Regions from separate parts of the Mycolicibacterium mucogenicum DSM 44124 genome, predicted to be linked through region 1. Evidence: predicted binding sites of a transcription regulator. Region 1 holds the regulator's gene; each other region holds the start of a gene.

Region 1 (4,695 bases):
TCGGCGGGCACCCTCGGTGTGCCCACGGCCGACGAGTCCTGGAAAGGTGACGTCGTCACCCAGCCCTTCACCGGCGGTGAGGTGAGCTGGAACGCCAAGACCAAGACCTTCACCACCACGCCGGCCGACCTGGCCGGCCAGCTGACCGGGGTGGACGTGCCGGGCGACGCGACGACGGCCATCGCCGCGGCGCGCCGCGCGGCCGGCGGCCCGCAGGGCACCCTCGGGGACGAGCAGGGCGCTCAGTACAAGGTCGGCGACGGCGTGGCGCAGAACTTCGCCGGCGGCACCATCTTCTATTCGCCGGCGACCGGTGCGCACGCGATCACCGGCGACGTGCTGGCCAAGTACCGCGCAGCCGGCGGACCGCAGGGCGATCTCGGATTCCCCGCGAGCAACGAGACCGACGGCGGCATTGCGCCGAAGAGCCGGATCGCCACCTTTGCCGCCGCCGACAACCCGGCGATCTTCTGGACGCCCGAGCACGGCGCGTTCGTCGTCCGCGGCGCGATGAACGCGGCGTGGGACAAGCTCGGCGGCGCCACCGGCAAGCTCGGCGCACCGACCGCCGACCAGACGGTCAACGGCGACGTCGTCAGCCAGAAGTTCAGCGGCGGGTCGATCTCGTGGAACAAGTCCACCCGGGCGTTCAGCACCGAGCCGGCCGAGCTGGCGTCGCAGTTGGGCGGCCTGCAGGTGCCCAGCGTCGATCTGCCGGGTGGCGTGACCTCGCAGGCCGACGAGTCCGGCAAGTGGTACCAGTTCCACTGGTGGTGGCTGCTGGCGATCATCCCGCTGTTGCTGGTGGTGGTCGGCATCGTGATCGCAGCGCTGCTGCGACGCCGGCGGAGTGCCGGCCAGGACGCCGTCGACGACCAGGACGCGTACGACTACGACGACCACGAGTTCGGCGACGGGGAGTACGGCGATCCGCAGTATGCGGACGGCGGCGCCGACAGCGAGTACGGCGACGAGTACCCGGCCGAGGACCAACATTTCGACGGCCCGCACGGGGGACCCGAGTTCCAGAGCAACCCGGACGTCATCGACACAGCGCCGACGGTGTACCCCGATTTCACGGCCGGGCAGCCCGTGGACGAGCCGGCCGCGGATGAGCCGGCCGCGGATGAGCCGGCCGACGCCGAGTTCGAGGCACAGGCCGAAGCCGAGGCCCAGCCGGTGGACGCAGCCGAGCCCAGTGAGCCCACCGAGTCGGAGCCGGAAGGCGACGAGCCGACTAAGTCGGTGCAGCTTCCCGAGGCCCTGCGTCGCGGTGGTGCGGCAGCGGGCCTGACGGCGGCCGGGTTGGCGGGCTTCGCGGGCCTGCGGCCCCGGGACGCCGGCGAGCGGGCGGCTGACGAGGGTGCGCCCGAGCCGCAGGAGCAGATCGCCGAGGCCGAGGCGGAGGACGTGCCGGCAGCGGAACCGGCTGCCGAAGCGCCCGTGGAAGCGCCGGTGGACGAGCCGCCGGCGATCGCGACGCCGGCCGAGGAGGCCGTGGTGGCCGGCCCGGCCAGCGGCAGGCACCACGCGCTGGGGGCCGAGGAGCCCGAGACCGCGCAGATGTCGTTCCGCGTTGCCACGGGTGCGGAGCCGCCCGAGGGCTACGGCATCAAGGCCAATACGGAGTCGGGTTTGTACTGGGTGCCGGGGTCCCCCGGATATGACGAAGCGCCCGTCCAAATCTGGTTTGCCAGTGAGGAATTCGCGGTCACCAACGGGTTCATCCGCGGCTGACGTGAGTCACGACTGAGCCCCGCTGCGAGCGACTGCAGCGGGGCTCATCTGTAGGTCCGGCGGGCGTCAGATCTTGCGGATGACGGTCACGACCTTGCCGAGCACGACCGCGTCGTTGCCCGGGATCGGATCGAACGCCGGGTTGTGCGGCATCAGCCACACCTGGCCCTTCGTGCGCTTGAAGGTCTTCACCGTGGCCTCACCGTCGATCATCGCCGCGACGATGTCCCCGTTGTCGGCCACGTTCTGCTGCCGCACGACGACCCAGTCGCCGTCGCAGATCGCGGCGTCGATCATCGACTCGCCGACCACCTTCAGCAGGAACAGCGAGCCCTCGCCCACGAGTTCGCGGGGGAGCGGGAAGACGTCTTCGACGGCTTCTTCGGCCAGGATCGGGCCACCGGCGGCGATCCGGCCGAGCACCGGGACGAAGGTCGGTTCGGGCAGTGCGTCCGAACCGGCGACGTCGGTGGTGATGGTGGCGCCGGTCGAGTCGTCCGCGCCGCGCACGTCCACGGCGCGCGGGCGGTTCGGGTCGCGGCGCAGATAGCCCTTCTTCTCCAGCGTGCGCAGCTGGTGGGCCACCGACGAGGTCGAGGTGAGCCCGACGGCGTCGCCGATCTCCCGGATGCTGGGCGGATAACCGCGCGTGGTGACCGAGGTGCGGATGACGTCGAGGATGGTCCGCTGGCGCTCGGTGAGGCTGCTGGACCGTCCGCCTGGCTGGGCGTCCGTTGTGTCGGTGCTGTCGCTCATGGAGACGAATCTAGCCCAGTGCGCACGATTCATCAAACATGTGTTCGAGATCGGGCGGCTCGGCGTGTCGCGGGGTGGATCCGGTTGTGACGTCGCGAAAGGGGTCGCGGAGTCGGGGAACGGAACTTGTCGGTGGGTGGTCGTATCGTTCGCAACAGTTCGATCACATGTTCTACCGTTCGAACATTTGGGCGATATAGTCGAACATAAGAGCGATCGAACCTATGTACGAACTCCTGAGAGGAACCGACATGACCGTCATCACCCGCGAATACCCGACCGACGTCGTCGTCCGCACCGTGCCTCGGCGTTCAGATGTGAATCGGCACCGCCAGGCCCGGCTGCGGCCGGCCGGCTCTCGTCCCGCGGGCGCGGCCTTCCGCCACCGGGGCACCGGTGTCCTGACCTCCCGCGCCTCGCACCGCCGCAACCCGATCACGCCGTTGACCACGGTGCTGCTGGCCCTCGTCGCGGCCGGGATCACGGTGTGGCTGGGTCTGGTCGCGCAGTTCGGTGAAGCTGTCCAGCCGACGTCTTCGGCAGCATCGGTGCCCGCGCAGCTCGCGGTGGTCCGGGTGCAGACCGGGGAGTCGATCCAGCAGGTCGCCCGGCGGGTGGCGCCCGATGCGCCGGTCAGCGCCGTCGTCGACCGCATCAAGGAACTGAACAAGCTGCCGTCGGTGGCCCTGAATGCCGGGCAGACGCTGATCGCGCCGGTCGGCTGAGGACGGCCCGTGCGCACCTCGATCGGCACGGCGCCCGGCCGCGTCCGAGCGGCACGGGTAGGCTCGAGACCGTTCGAAACGGTCGATTGTCGGTGCGGCGAAGGAGCGGTGATGCACTGTCCGTTCTGCCGGCATCCGAACTCGCGTGTGGTCGATTCACGAGAAGCTGATGAAGGGCAGGCGATTCGGCGTCGCCGGTCATGCCCGGAATGCGGCCGCCGGTTCACCACGGTGGAGACCGCAGTCGTTGCGGTGGTCAAACGTAGCGGCGTCACCGAACCGTTCAGCCGGGACAAGGTGATCAAGGGCGTACGGCGCGCCTGCCAGGGGCGGCAGGTCGACGACGATGCCCTGAACCTGTTGGCACAGAAGGTCGAAGATGCGGTGCGGGCCACCGGATCTCCCGAAGTGCCCAGCCATGAGGTCGGGTTGGCGATCCTCGGTCCTCTGCGTGACCTCGATGAGGTCGCCTATCTGCGGTTCGCCTCGGTGTACCGCTCATTCTCGTCCGCTGAGGACTTCGAACGCGAAATCGAGGCGCTGCGCGCGCACCGCGGCGTCACGTCGTCGGGCTGAACGGCCGCTAGGTCGCGCTGCGTTCGTCGGTCTCCATCGCGTCGAACACCGCGGCTTTCATATCGACCGAGGCGTCCATCGTCTTTGTTGTGACGCCGGCCTGAAGAAGGCCGCGCAGCGCGTCACGGTCGTAGACCGACGGCGCGGTCGTGTCGATGAAGTCCTCGATGAGTTTCACGAACCGATCGGGATCGTCGTGAAATGGAAAATGTCCTGAGTTGTCGAAGAACTCGAGCCGGGAACCCGGCATCGCGGCGTGGGCCAGTTCGCCATGCGCGGCCGGGATGACGGCATCCTGGGTGCCCCAAACCAATTGCACCGGAATGGCTTCGGTCAAATAACATCGGTCCAGCATCGTCACCACCTGGCCGCGCCAGTCGACAACGGCACGCAGGGTCCGCGCGAAGGCAGACGAGGCCTTGGGCTCGGGCAGGTCGTTGAGGATCCGCAGCATGTTCGGCAGGTCGTGTCCCAGACCGGTCGACCCGAGGAGCGCGCCACCGAGACGCCCGGCGAACTGAAGCGCCGGGAGTACCAACGGGATTCGCAACAGTGCCAGCGCTTCGGTGCCCAACGGCAGCGCCGCGAGCCGCAGCGCGATGTTCACGTCGCGGGTGACGCCACCGGCGCCGACCAGCACCAGGCGCTCGACCAATTGCGGGAACTGGTAGGCGAACTGCATGGCCACGCCGCCGCCCAGCGAATGGCCGACGACCGTCACGCGTTCGATGTCCAGCACGCTGAGCAGGTCCCGCATGCCGTTGGCGTACGCCGCCACCGAGTAGTCGGCGCGCGGCTTGTCGGACTGGCCGTGGCCGAGCAGGTCCGGAGCGATGACGGTGAATCGCTGGGCGAGGCGCGTCTGCACGGTTTCCCACGTGGTGGAGTTGTCGCCGATGCC
Region 2 (4,695 bases), 330 kb from region 1:
GCCTTGTCGGTGGCGGTCTTGTCGGTGGCAGCCTTGTCCGTAGCAGCGGACTTCTCGCGCTTCTTGTCCGGCTTGCCGGCCTGTTCCTCGTTGGCGGGCTTCGACTTCGACTTGGCGGGCTTGCGCTGCTTCTTCGCCTTCTTCGCCGGAGCGTCCGACGACGCGGCTGCCGTCTGGGATGTCTGGGATGTCGTGCCTGCGCCTGCCGTTCCCGCCCCTGTGGTGTCTGCCCAGGCCGGGCAGTCACTCCAACCCGCGAGCGCGGTCCCGATTCCCAGGGCGACCGCCAGTCCCCCGACCCGACCAATGCATCTTCCCGCTGTCATCCGGAATGTATAACGCGCGACAATTATCGACCGCACAGGAATCGCGAACCTGACGCACAGCCATCTCGAAGGTTGGACACCCGCCGCGCCGCCGCGGGTTACCGTGGCAACGTGCCGCATCCGATCATGTTCGACGATGACGACCCCGGCCTGGCAGAGCTGCGCGCGGTCGCGCTGAGCTTCCCCGAGGCCTTCGAGAAAGTGTCGTGGGGCCGGCCGGTGTTCTGCGCGCCCAAGATGTTCGCGATGTACGGCGGCAATTCGAAGACGACGGGCGAAATGGTCGCCTACCCGCATTCACTGCTGGTCAAGGTCGACGAGTCCGACCGCGCAGCACTGGAACAGGATTCGCGCTTCTACTATCCCGCCTACATGGGCCCCTCAGGCTGGCTCGGGCTGGACTTCACCGCGGCGAAGGTCGACTGGGACGAGGTCCGGGAGCTGCTCGACGCATCGTTCCGGCTCGTCGCGACCAAGCGATTGATCAAGCTGCTCGACGCGCAATGAGGTAGGCCTGCGGCGTCGATTCGGCGTCATCGGGTTGCCGGACCGTTTCGGCATAGACGCGAAACCCGCTGGTCGACAACAGCTGTGCGACCGCCTCAGGCCTGCGGCGGATGAACGTCAAGTCCACCTGCTCGCCGTCGAAGTCCGTCAGCACCCGCGGCTCATCACCGACCTGAAACGCCAGCAGCAGCACGCCGTCCGGCGCCAGGACCCGGTGGAACTCGGCGAAAACCCGCGGCAGGTGCGCGTCTGGGACATGGATGATCGAGTACCAGGCGCAGAGCCCGCCGACGCTGCCGTCGGCCACGTCGAGGTCGAGCATCGACCCGATGCGGAACTCCAGACCCGGATTGTGCTGCCGCGCCTGCGCGATCATGTTGGGAGACAGATCGATTCCGGTGACGTCCAGGCCGGCCGCAGCGAGCGCCGCGGTGGCCACGCCGGTGCCGCACCCCACGTCCAGCACGCGCGGCTTCCCCGTCTTGGTGACCAGTTCGGCAAAGGCATTGATCATGGCGCGGTCCACCGGCCTGTCGTCGAGATGGTTTTGGAAGCGCCTGACGTAGTGCGCGGCCGCACGGTCATAGCCGTCGCGGGGCGTGGCCAGGAAATCGGGCATCAGCCAACGGTACGCGGGCATGCCGACACGGTCGGCCGGACGCGCGGCATCCGCAGCGCGCCGACTTGCCGTATCACCGGGCGCCGTCGACCCCCGGTTAGCTTGCGGGACTGTCACTTTCGCCGCTCTCGTCATCGCCGCTCTCGGCTGGGTAGAGCGTGGGGTGCCAGTATTGGTTGGTTCGGGGTTGGCCGACGTCGAGTAGTGGTGGCGGGGTCCAGTGGGCGCGGCCGTTGGCCATGGTGGTGCTCCAGCCGCCGGTGTCGGCGAGGCGGTTGTCGCAGCCGCAGGCGAGGGCGAGGTTGGTGATGTCGGTGGGGCCATCATCGCGCCAGTCGGTGTCGACGTGATGGGCCTGAGAACGCGAGGCGGGGACGGTGCAGTTGGGTTTGGTGCAGCCCAGGTCGCGGGCGAAGAGGGCGAATCGTTGCGCCACAGTGGCGGTGCGACGCGCTCGGCCCATGTACAGCGGTTGTTCGGTGTGGTCGTCAAAGACGACGAGGTAGTGGTCGGCGCCGCGGGCAGCCATGCGGATGAGATCGCAGATCGGTAACCGGCTGCCGGTGAGGGTGAGTGCGTGGCCGGTGCCGCGCTCCAATTCGGCGACAGTGCAGGTGGCCGCGATGACGACAGGTAGGCCGTTGTGGTCGCCGAGGTCGGTTCCGAGGGCGATGCGGCCCATGGCGGCGAGGGCGTCGTGGTTGCGTTGGTCGGCGCTGCGGGTGTCGTTGTCGATCTGGGCCTGGGTGGGCGTACCGGACTGGCACGGTGTGGGGTCGGCGGGGTTGCACATGCCGGGGGCGCCGAGTTTGTCTTGGACTGCTTCGAGGGTGGCGCGTGCTTCGGGGTCGAGCCAGCCGTCCACTTTGGACATGCCGTCGGGTTGTTGTTTGCCGATGCGGAAGCTGCGTTTGCGGGCGCGTTCGGCATCATCGGGTAGCGGCCCGTCCTGATCGAGCAGGTAGAGCAGCGCCTCAGCCGCGGCACGCAGTTCTTCCGGGGTCTGGTGCCGCGCACCAGCAACCAGGGACTGCTCGAACTGTCCATTGGTGGTGGGGTCGACCCACCCGGGGAGTTTGTTGATGAACTGGCCGATCACCTTCACGTGCTCGGTGTTGATCATGCCCTCGGCCTGGGCCGCGGCGGCGAACTCCCACAGCGGCGGCAACGGCTCCCCGGTCAACCCGGTGCGGGGCGCCAAATGCTGGGCGTCGCGGACCTGGCGGTTGGCTTCAGTGCTGTCCAGGCGTAACCGGGTACGCAGCACTTCGGCCCAATTTTTCGCGCCAAGCTCTCGGGCCGTGACCTGAGACTGCGCCACAACCAAAATCCGGTGATCCACGGCCTCGGCGGCGCACTTCAGGGTTTCACGGCGGGACTTCAATTCCAACAATGTCCGCACATCCAGGCCGGTGTAGTCCAGGGACGCGAGCCGAGCGTGCGCAGCTTCGTAGGCGGCGTAGGCCTCCTCGACAGCGGCTGGATCGGTCAATCCCATACTCGAACACTAGTTCGAACCACCGACAAATTTCCGCAGTTTGGGACGCCTGTGCCGAAAGTGACCAATGAGGTCAAATTTGTTGCCCAACAAGACGTTTCACCAGCCGCAACGACTCCGGCGTTGCCGCGCCGAACTCGTCAGTCCTCGCGGAACCCGGGCACCCACTTGTCGACGATCTCGGCGTAGTTGATGGTCGCGTCCAGCTGCGCGGCAATGCCGAGCAGACCGCCGAGCACCCGGAACATCATCAGATAGTTCGGCGGCAGGTTCAGCTGGCGGCTGGTCTTGAACGTGGCGGCGAACTGCTCGCTACGGATGTCCGCGGCGGTGGCGGCGATGCCCTGCAACCATCTGCGGCTGAAGTGGAAGCTCTCGTGACGCAACGGCTCGATGTACGGCAGCAGGTAGGCGTTGATCTCTTCGTGAGAGACGGTGGCCCCGGCGGGGATGAAGCCTTCCTCGCGCAGATACGCCGTCATCTCCTCCCACTTCTCGTCGCGCGCGAGCCGCAGAATGGGACCGGTCGCGCGCGGCAGACCACCCTCGTGAACCGCAACGGCACCGAAGTCCATGACACCGAACCGGCCGTCGTCGAGCAGCATGAAATTGCCGGGGTGGGTGTCCACGTGGAGCAGCCCGCAGCGATACGGGGCGCTGATGGTGACCTCGAGCAACAGGTGCGCACACTTGTTGCGCTCGTCTTCCGTGCCGCCCGCGATGATCTCGGAGAGCTTGCGGCCCTCCATCCATTCGGTGATGACAACCTTGGGTGACGACGCGACGACCGCCGGGACGTAGAACTGCGGATCGCCCGCAAAAGCCTTGGCGAACGCCCGCTGATAGTCCGCCTCGATGCGGTAGTTCAGTTCTTCCTCGGTGCGCTCGATGAGCTCGTCGATGATGCTCTTGACGTCGGCGCCCGGAACCACCTGCTTGAACAGTGTGGTCAGCATGCGCAGCGTCTTGAGGTCGGCACGCACGGCTTCGTCGGCACCCGGGTACTGCACCTTGACCGCGACGCGGCGGCCGTCGCTCCACACCGCGCTGTGTACCTGACCGATGCTGGCGGAGGCAACGGGCGTGTCGTCGAAGGACTGGAAACGCTCACGCCACTTGGTGCCCAGCTGGGCATCGAGTACGCGGTGCACCTTCTCGGCGGGCAGCGGCGGGGCGTCGCTCTGGAGCTTGGTCAGGGCTTCGCGATAGGGCTCGGCATACGCCGGTGGGATGGCGGCCTCCATGACCGAAAGCGCTTGTCCCAGCTTCATGGCCGCGCCCTTGAGCTCCCCCAGCACCTGGAACAGCTGTTCGGCGGCCTTCTCGACGAGCTCGGCGTTGACGTCCTCTTTCGACTTGCCGGCCATACGCTTGCCGACGCCCAGGACGGCGCGGCCCGCGATCCCGGCGGGAAGGGTTGCCAGTTTGGCGGCACGTCCCGTGCGGCCACGGCGGATTTCAGCCATGGCGTCGATCTTGTCTTTCTTAGCCGATCTTGACAACAGCCCGCTATGAAACCGGGACAACCACCAATTCGTGCGGCTGGTTGTTCATCGACACGCAGCCGTCGTCGGTGACGACGACGATGTCCTCGATCCGCGCGCCCCACTGCCCCGCGAAATACACACCGGGCTCGACGCTGAACGCCATGCCGGGCTCGAGCGTCAGGGCGTTGCCCGCCACGATGTACGGCTCCTCGTGGACCGACAGTCCGATGCCGTGGCCGGTGCGGTGGACGAACACCT
Region 3 (4,695 bases), 2.6 Mb from region 1:
GGGAATCCATGGAGCGCAACCGGGATGGCGCGCGCACGATGAAGCAGATGCGCATGAAGGAAACGGGTGCGGCCGAGCTGGATGAGGCCGAATTCGATGTGGCCTTCGCCCACCTGCGGGTGCCCGAACTGGTTTAGCCACAGTCGCCGAACCGACCCGAGGACCGCACTCGAACGGTGTCGGGTCGTGTTCGGCTGCCTCGTGGGTGCGAGCCAAGAATCTCCCAAGCGGCGGGCTGCATGCTTCGTTCACCAATCAGCAGCAGATCGACGGCAGCGTCGACGAACAGAAAGGTCGAGTTCACATGACGCGACGAATCGCACGACTGGCCGCGGCGGCACTGCTGTCCGGTGGGATGAGTCTGGCCGCCTTTGGATTCAGCGCCGGCACCGCCCACGCAGAACCCTCCTCGGGTACCTGGTGCCCGGGCCAGCCGGTCCCCGGCGGCTTCACCGAGGTTGACTGGGACTGGACGACCTGCCATCGGTACAACTTGGTACACCGCGGAATGCCACCTCAGGTCGTCGGCATGACCGCCGAAGACGGCTGGTACGGCGGTCACCCCCACTACCGCACAGTCGCGGGCGAGAACACCAACGCGACCTGCCAGTTCTTGGGGTGCCCGTAGCTACGGCCGGCGGGGTGGTCGTCACCCCTGCTGCCCTACGACGGCCGCTCGCGATGGTGAAACCCATTGTGAGCGGCCGTTTTCCGTATTTCAGAACGGTGCGGGTTCATTCCAGCCTTCTTCTGCTGCCCGGATCTTTTCGTGTTCGATGCGGCGCGATTGTTCGTCGGCGATGCGTTCTTCGTTGGCCGTGCGGGCTTGGTTGACGAGTTGTTGGCGTTCTTGGGCGCGGGTGCGTTTGCGTTTGGGCATGCAGTGACCGCGCGCGGGGCTGCGTGGCGGCTCCTCGCCGATCTCGGGTGTGCCGGTGGGTTGGGCGAGTTGTGGGTACCAGTGAGCGCCTTCGGGTTTGGTGATGTAGGTGTGCCCGGTGGGGGCGGTCCACACGACGGTCCCGTCGGGGAACTGCTGATCCCGCCAAGGGTGGAAGGTTTTGAGCAGGTGGTGGAACCGGCACAGGCATTTGAGGTTCGACGGGTGCGTCGGCCCCGCAGGATAGGCGGTCGTGTGGTCGATGTCGCAGGCCTCGGCGGACCGGTCACAGTCGGGGAATCGGCAGGTCAGGTCCCGGCAGCGCACGAACTCGGCCAGTTTGGCCGAGGGCCGGTACCGGGGTTCGGCCGCATCCGGTGCGATGACGACCTGCCGGATCATCGCGCCGTCGGCGAGTCGTTCGACCTGTTCGGCGGGGATCTGCCCGTAGCCGGGCAGGAACCCGGGGGCCTGCCCGTTCACTGCCTCCGGTGCGGCGATGACGTGGATGACGGCGCGGGGGCCGACGGTCGCCGCCGGTAGCTCGGCCGCGGTGGCGGGGCAGTCCTCCTGTCCGCACTCGCAGCGCAACCGGCCACCGCGGGCCAGGGCATCGATGGCCGCGGCCCGCCGCTGATCATGGCTGCGCGGATCATTGCGGCACACACTTTTTGCGAGGTCGTCCAGGGCCGCGTCGAGCACGGCGGCGGTCGCGGCATCCAGCGTTCCGCAGACACTGGCGGCGCCGGGGCCGCAGGCGCGGATGTCGAGGTACCGGGCTTGGGACGGGGGTTTGGGCGGGTGCACCCCGGCCTGGTCGGAGGCGGCGATGATCGCGTCGATGCGTTGTTCCATTTTCGGTTTCGACAATCGACCCCAGGCCACGATTTTGGCGGCGAGGTCGGCGTCGACCTGTTGGGCGACGTCGTCGTCGATGATCAGGTCGGTGCGCGCGACGATCATCGCGACCATCACCGCATCGATCAGCCCTTTGGCGTAGACGGCTGCGACTTTGGGTAGGCGGGTGCGCAGCATCACTGCCCGCTCCACCTGGGCCTGTGCCCGTTTGCGGGACACCCCCAGCGCGGCGGCGACCTCCACGACCAGGCCAGAAAAGCCGTCGATCGCCCAGTACCGTTTTTCGATGTCGTCGTCGGGAGCGCGCAGCTCCCACAGGTCGCCGATCGCGGCCAGGCGGCGGGCCCCTGCGGCGTTCTCCTGGCGGGTGGCCAGGGTGATCGCGTCGACCGCCGCGGCCGCGGCGTGGGGATCACTATTTGATTCGCTCATACGTTCGAATATAGATGCGCCCACCGACAAGATCAGCGACTGCTGACATCGCCGCATCGTCGACGGTTAGAGCACCTAAACAGAAGCGCCACAGCAGGATTGGGTTCCACCCCCAGGCGCATGGATCGTCGACGGTTAGGACAACTAGCCAACTCGGTCCGCGAACGCGGGACGCCAAGAGGCAAGCCAAGCCACCGGCAACCTGCCAAGCCACCGCGCCGGACGACACGACCGATTAGCCGACCTAACCGCCGACGATCGACCAGCCGGCGCCGGCGCCCTCTGGGATGGGCCGGAACGATTGCGGAGCCGACCTAACCGCCGAGGGTCCCAGACCCGTCCAGAGAACTTCGGGCGAAGCGACCGGGGCCGCAGGAGCGTCAAAGGACAGCTAGTGTCCTGCGCCGTAAATTAGTTGATTAATTGTAGAATTGGCGGGTGGGAACCAGGGGTAGGCCGGTAGTCGAGTTGGTGTTGACCGACGACGAACGTGAGACGTTGCAGCGGTGGGCCCGTCGATCGAAGTCCTCGCAGGCGTTGGCCCAACGTTGTCGGATCGTGTTGGGTTGCGCGGCAGGGAAATCCAACAAGGAAGTCGCCGCTGATGAAGGTGTGTGGCCGCAAACGGTCGGCAAATGGCGTGGACGGTTCCTGGAGGCGCGACTGGAGGGTCTGGCCGATGAGCCGCGTCCTGGTGCGCCGCGCAAGATCACCGACGAGGCGGTCGAGCAGCTGATCGTGGCCACGTTGGAGCGTCAACCCAAAGGCGCCACGCACTGGTCGCGGTCTTCGATGGCGGCTGAGACCGGGTTGTCGAAGTCAACGGTCGGACGGATCTGGAAGTCGTTCGGCCTCAAGCCGCATCAGGTGGACACCTTCAAGATCAGCAACGACCCGCAGTTCGTCGACAAGGTCCGTGACGTCGTGGGGTTGTATCTGGACCCGCCGGAGAAGGCACTGGTGCTCTGCGTCGATGAAAAATCGCAGATCCAGGCCTTGGATCGCAGCGCGCCGGTCCTGCCGATGATGCCCGGCATGCCCGAGCGCCGCACCCATGACTACGTGCGGCACGGAATCACCACCTTGTTCGCCGCCCTGGATGTGGCCACCGGCGAGGTCTACGGCTCGATTCACCGCCGGCACCGCGCGATCGAGTTCAAGAAGTTCTTGACCAAGTTGGACAACACCGTGCCCGCTGACCTGGACGTCCATCTGATCTGCGACAACTACTCGACGCACAAATCGCCGACAGTAACCAAATGGCGTGCCGCCCATCCCCGATTCCACATGCACTTCACCCCGACCTACTCGTCGTGGCTCAACCAGGTCGAGCGGTGGTTCGGGTTACTCACCGACCAGAAACTGCGCCGCGGCGTTCACCGCTCAATTCAGGCCCTCGAGAAGGACATTCGCGAGTGGATCGCAGACTGGAACGACAACCCCCGCCCGTTCAACTGGACCAAGACCGCCGACGAGATCTTCGAACGACTCGGTTCATATCTTCAACGAATTCCCGGCGCAGGACACTAGGCCACCTAAGCGTCGACGATCCACCGGCACCGCCACGATGGGACGAGGTAGGACCAACAAACCCGGCCGCGATTTACCCAGCCCACCTAAGCGTCGACGGTCGCGGGTTCGCGCTCCGCGTTGGTCGTCGCGGCGTGCCCCTCGGCGGCGTGCGGCTTACTCGGCCACCAGATGCGGTTACCGATCATGGCCATCGCGGCCGGCACCAGCACCGTGCGTACCAGGGTGATATCGATCAGCAGGCCGATGCCGATGGTGAACCCGATCTGCAGCAGGTTGATCACCCGGCCGGTCATGAGCGCGAACATGGTGAGCGCGAAGACGATTCCGGCGGTGGTGATGACGCTGCCGGTGGTGCCGAAGCTGCGCATGATGCCGCGGATCATGCCGTCACCCGACTCTTCGCGGATGCGGGCGGCGAACAGCATGCTGTAGTCCGCGCCGACGGCGATGAGCGCCATGAACGACACCGGGAACACCGACCAGTCGATGTCGACACCGATGAGGTGCTGCCACACCAGGACGCTGAAACCGGAGGCGGCGGCGAACGACAGGGTCACGACCGCGACCATGAACACCGGCGCGAGGATGCTACGGAGCAGCGCGATCAGCACCAGCAGCACACCCAGGATCGCGACGATGCCGTAGACGGCGAAGTCGTGCCACACCTGGTCGCGCATGTCGGCCGAGAGCGACGCCAGGCCGGTGCTGGCGAAACGTGCTGTCTGTAAAGAGGTTCCGGATGCGGCCTCGGTCGCTGCCGGCGCCAGCGCGCGGGAGGCGTCGAGGGCCCGGGCGCTGTACGGGTTGATCTTCCAGATGACCAGCATCCGCGCGGTCTTGCCGTCGGGCGAGAACAACAGGTCCTGTGCGGCCCGGAAGGCCGGATCGGAAAAGCCTTGCGGCGGAAGGTAGAAGCCCGAGCCCGGGCCGTCGCCGGTGTGCGTGCTCAAGGTCGTCAGATAGTCCGTCGCCTGGCCGAGCCCGTCGGTGAG

Evidence for each region. Region 1 encodes LexA, which represses DNA repair genes until DNA is damaged. Its sites were predicted from a motif close to CGAACANNTGTTCG; they were not measured.
Region 2: the regulator LexA is predicted to act here: its motif matches at 2,954-2,967, upstream of C1S78_RS10475 (HNH endonuclease signature motif containing protein).
Region 3: the regulator LexA is predicted to act here: its motif matches at 2,176-2,189, upstream of C1S78_RS24540 (HNH endonuclease signature motif containing protein).

What each region holds. Positions count from the first base shown of each region.
Region 1 is NZ_CP062008.1:2,485,657-2,490,351, forward strand. It holds gene C1S78_RS12090 (sunset domain-containing protein) at 1-1,737, shown strand, start outside; gene lexA (transcriptional repressor LexA) at 1,804-2,493, opposite strand; gene C1S78_RS12100 (LysM peptidoglycan-binding domain-containing protein) at 2,745-3,218, shown strand; gene nrdR (transcriptional regulator NrdR) at 3,330-3,794, shown strand; gene C1S78_RS12110 (alpha/beta fold hydrolase) at 3,802-4,695, opposite strand, start outside.
Region 2 is NZ_CP062008.1:2,158,351-2,163,045, reverse strand. It holds gene C1S78_RS10490 (alkaline phosphatase family protein) at 1-326, opposite strand, end outside; gene C1S78_RS10485 (MmcQ/YjbR family DNA-binding protein) at 438-833, shown strand; gene C1S78_RS10480 (class I SAM-dependent DNA methyltransferase) at 811-1,452, opposite strand; gene C1S78_RS10475 (HNH endonuclease signature motif containing protein) at 1,550-2,950, opposite strand; gene C1S78_RS10470 (ABC1 kinase family protein) at 3,091-4,416, opposite strand; gene C1S78_RS10465 (M24 family metallopeptidase) at 4,460-4,695, opposite strand, start outside.
Region 3 is NZ_CP062008.1:5,041,356-5,046,050, reverse strand. It holds gene C1S78_RS24550 (hypothetical protein) at 1-137, shown strand, start outside; gene C1S78_RS24545 (hypothetical protein) at 305-628, shown strand; gene C1S78_RS24540 (HNH endonuclease signature motif containing protein) at 719-2,170, opposite strand; gene C1S78_RS24535 (IS630 family transposase) at 2,609-3,700, shown strand; gene C1S78_RS24530 (MMPL family transporter) at 3,787-4,695, opposite strand, start outside.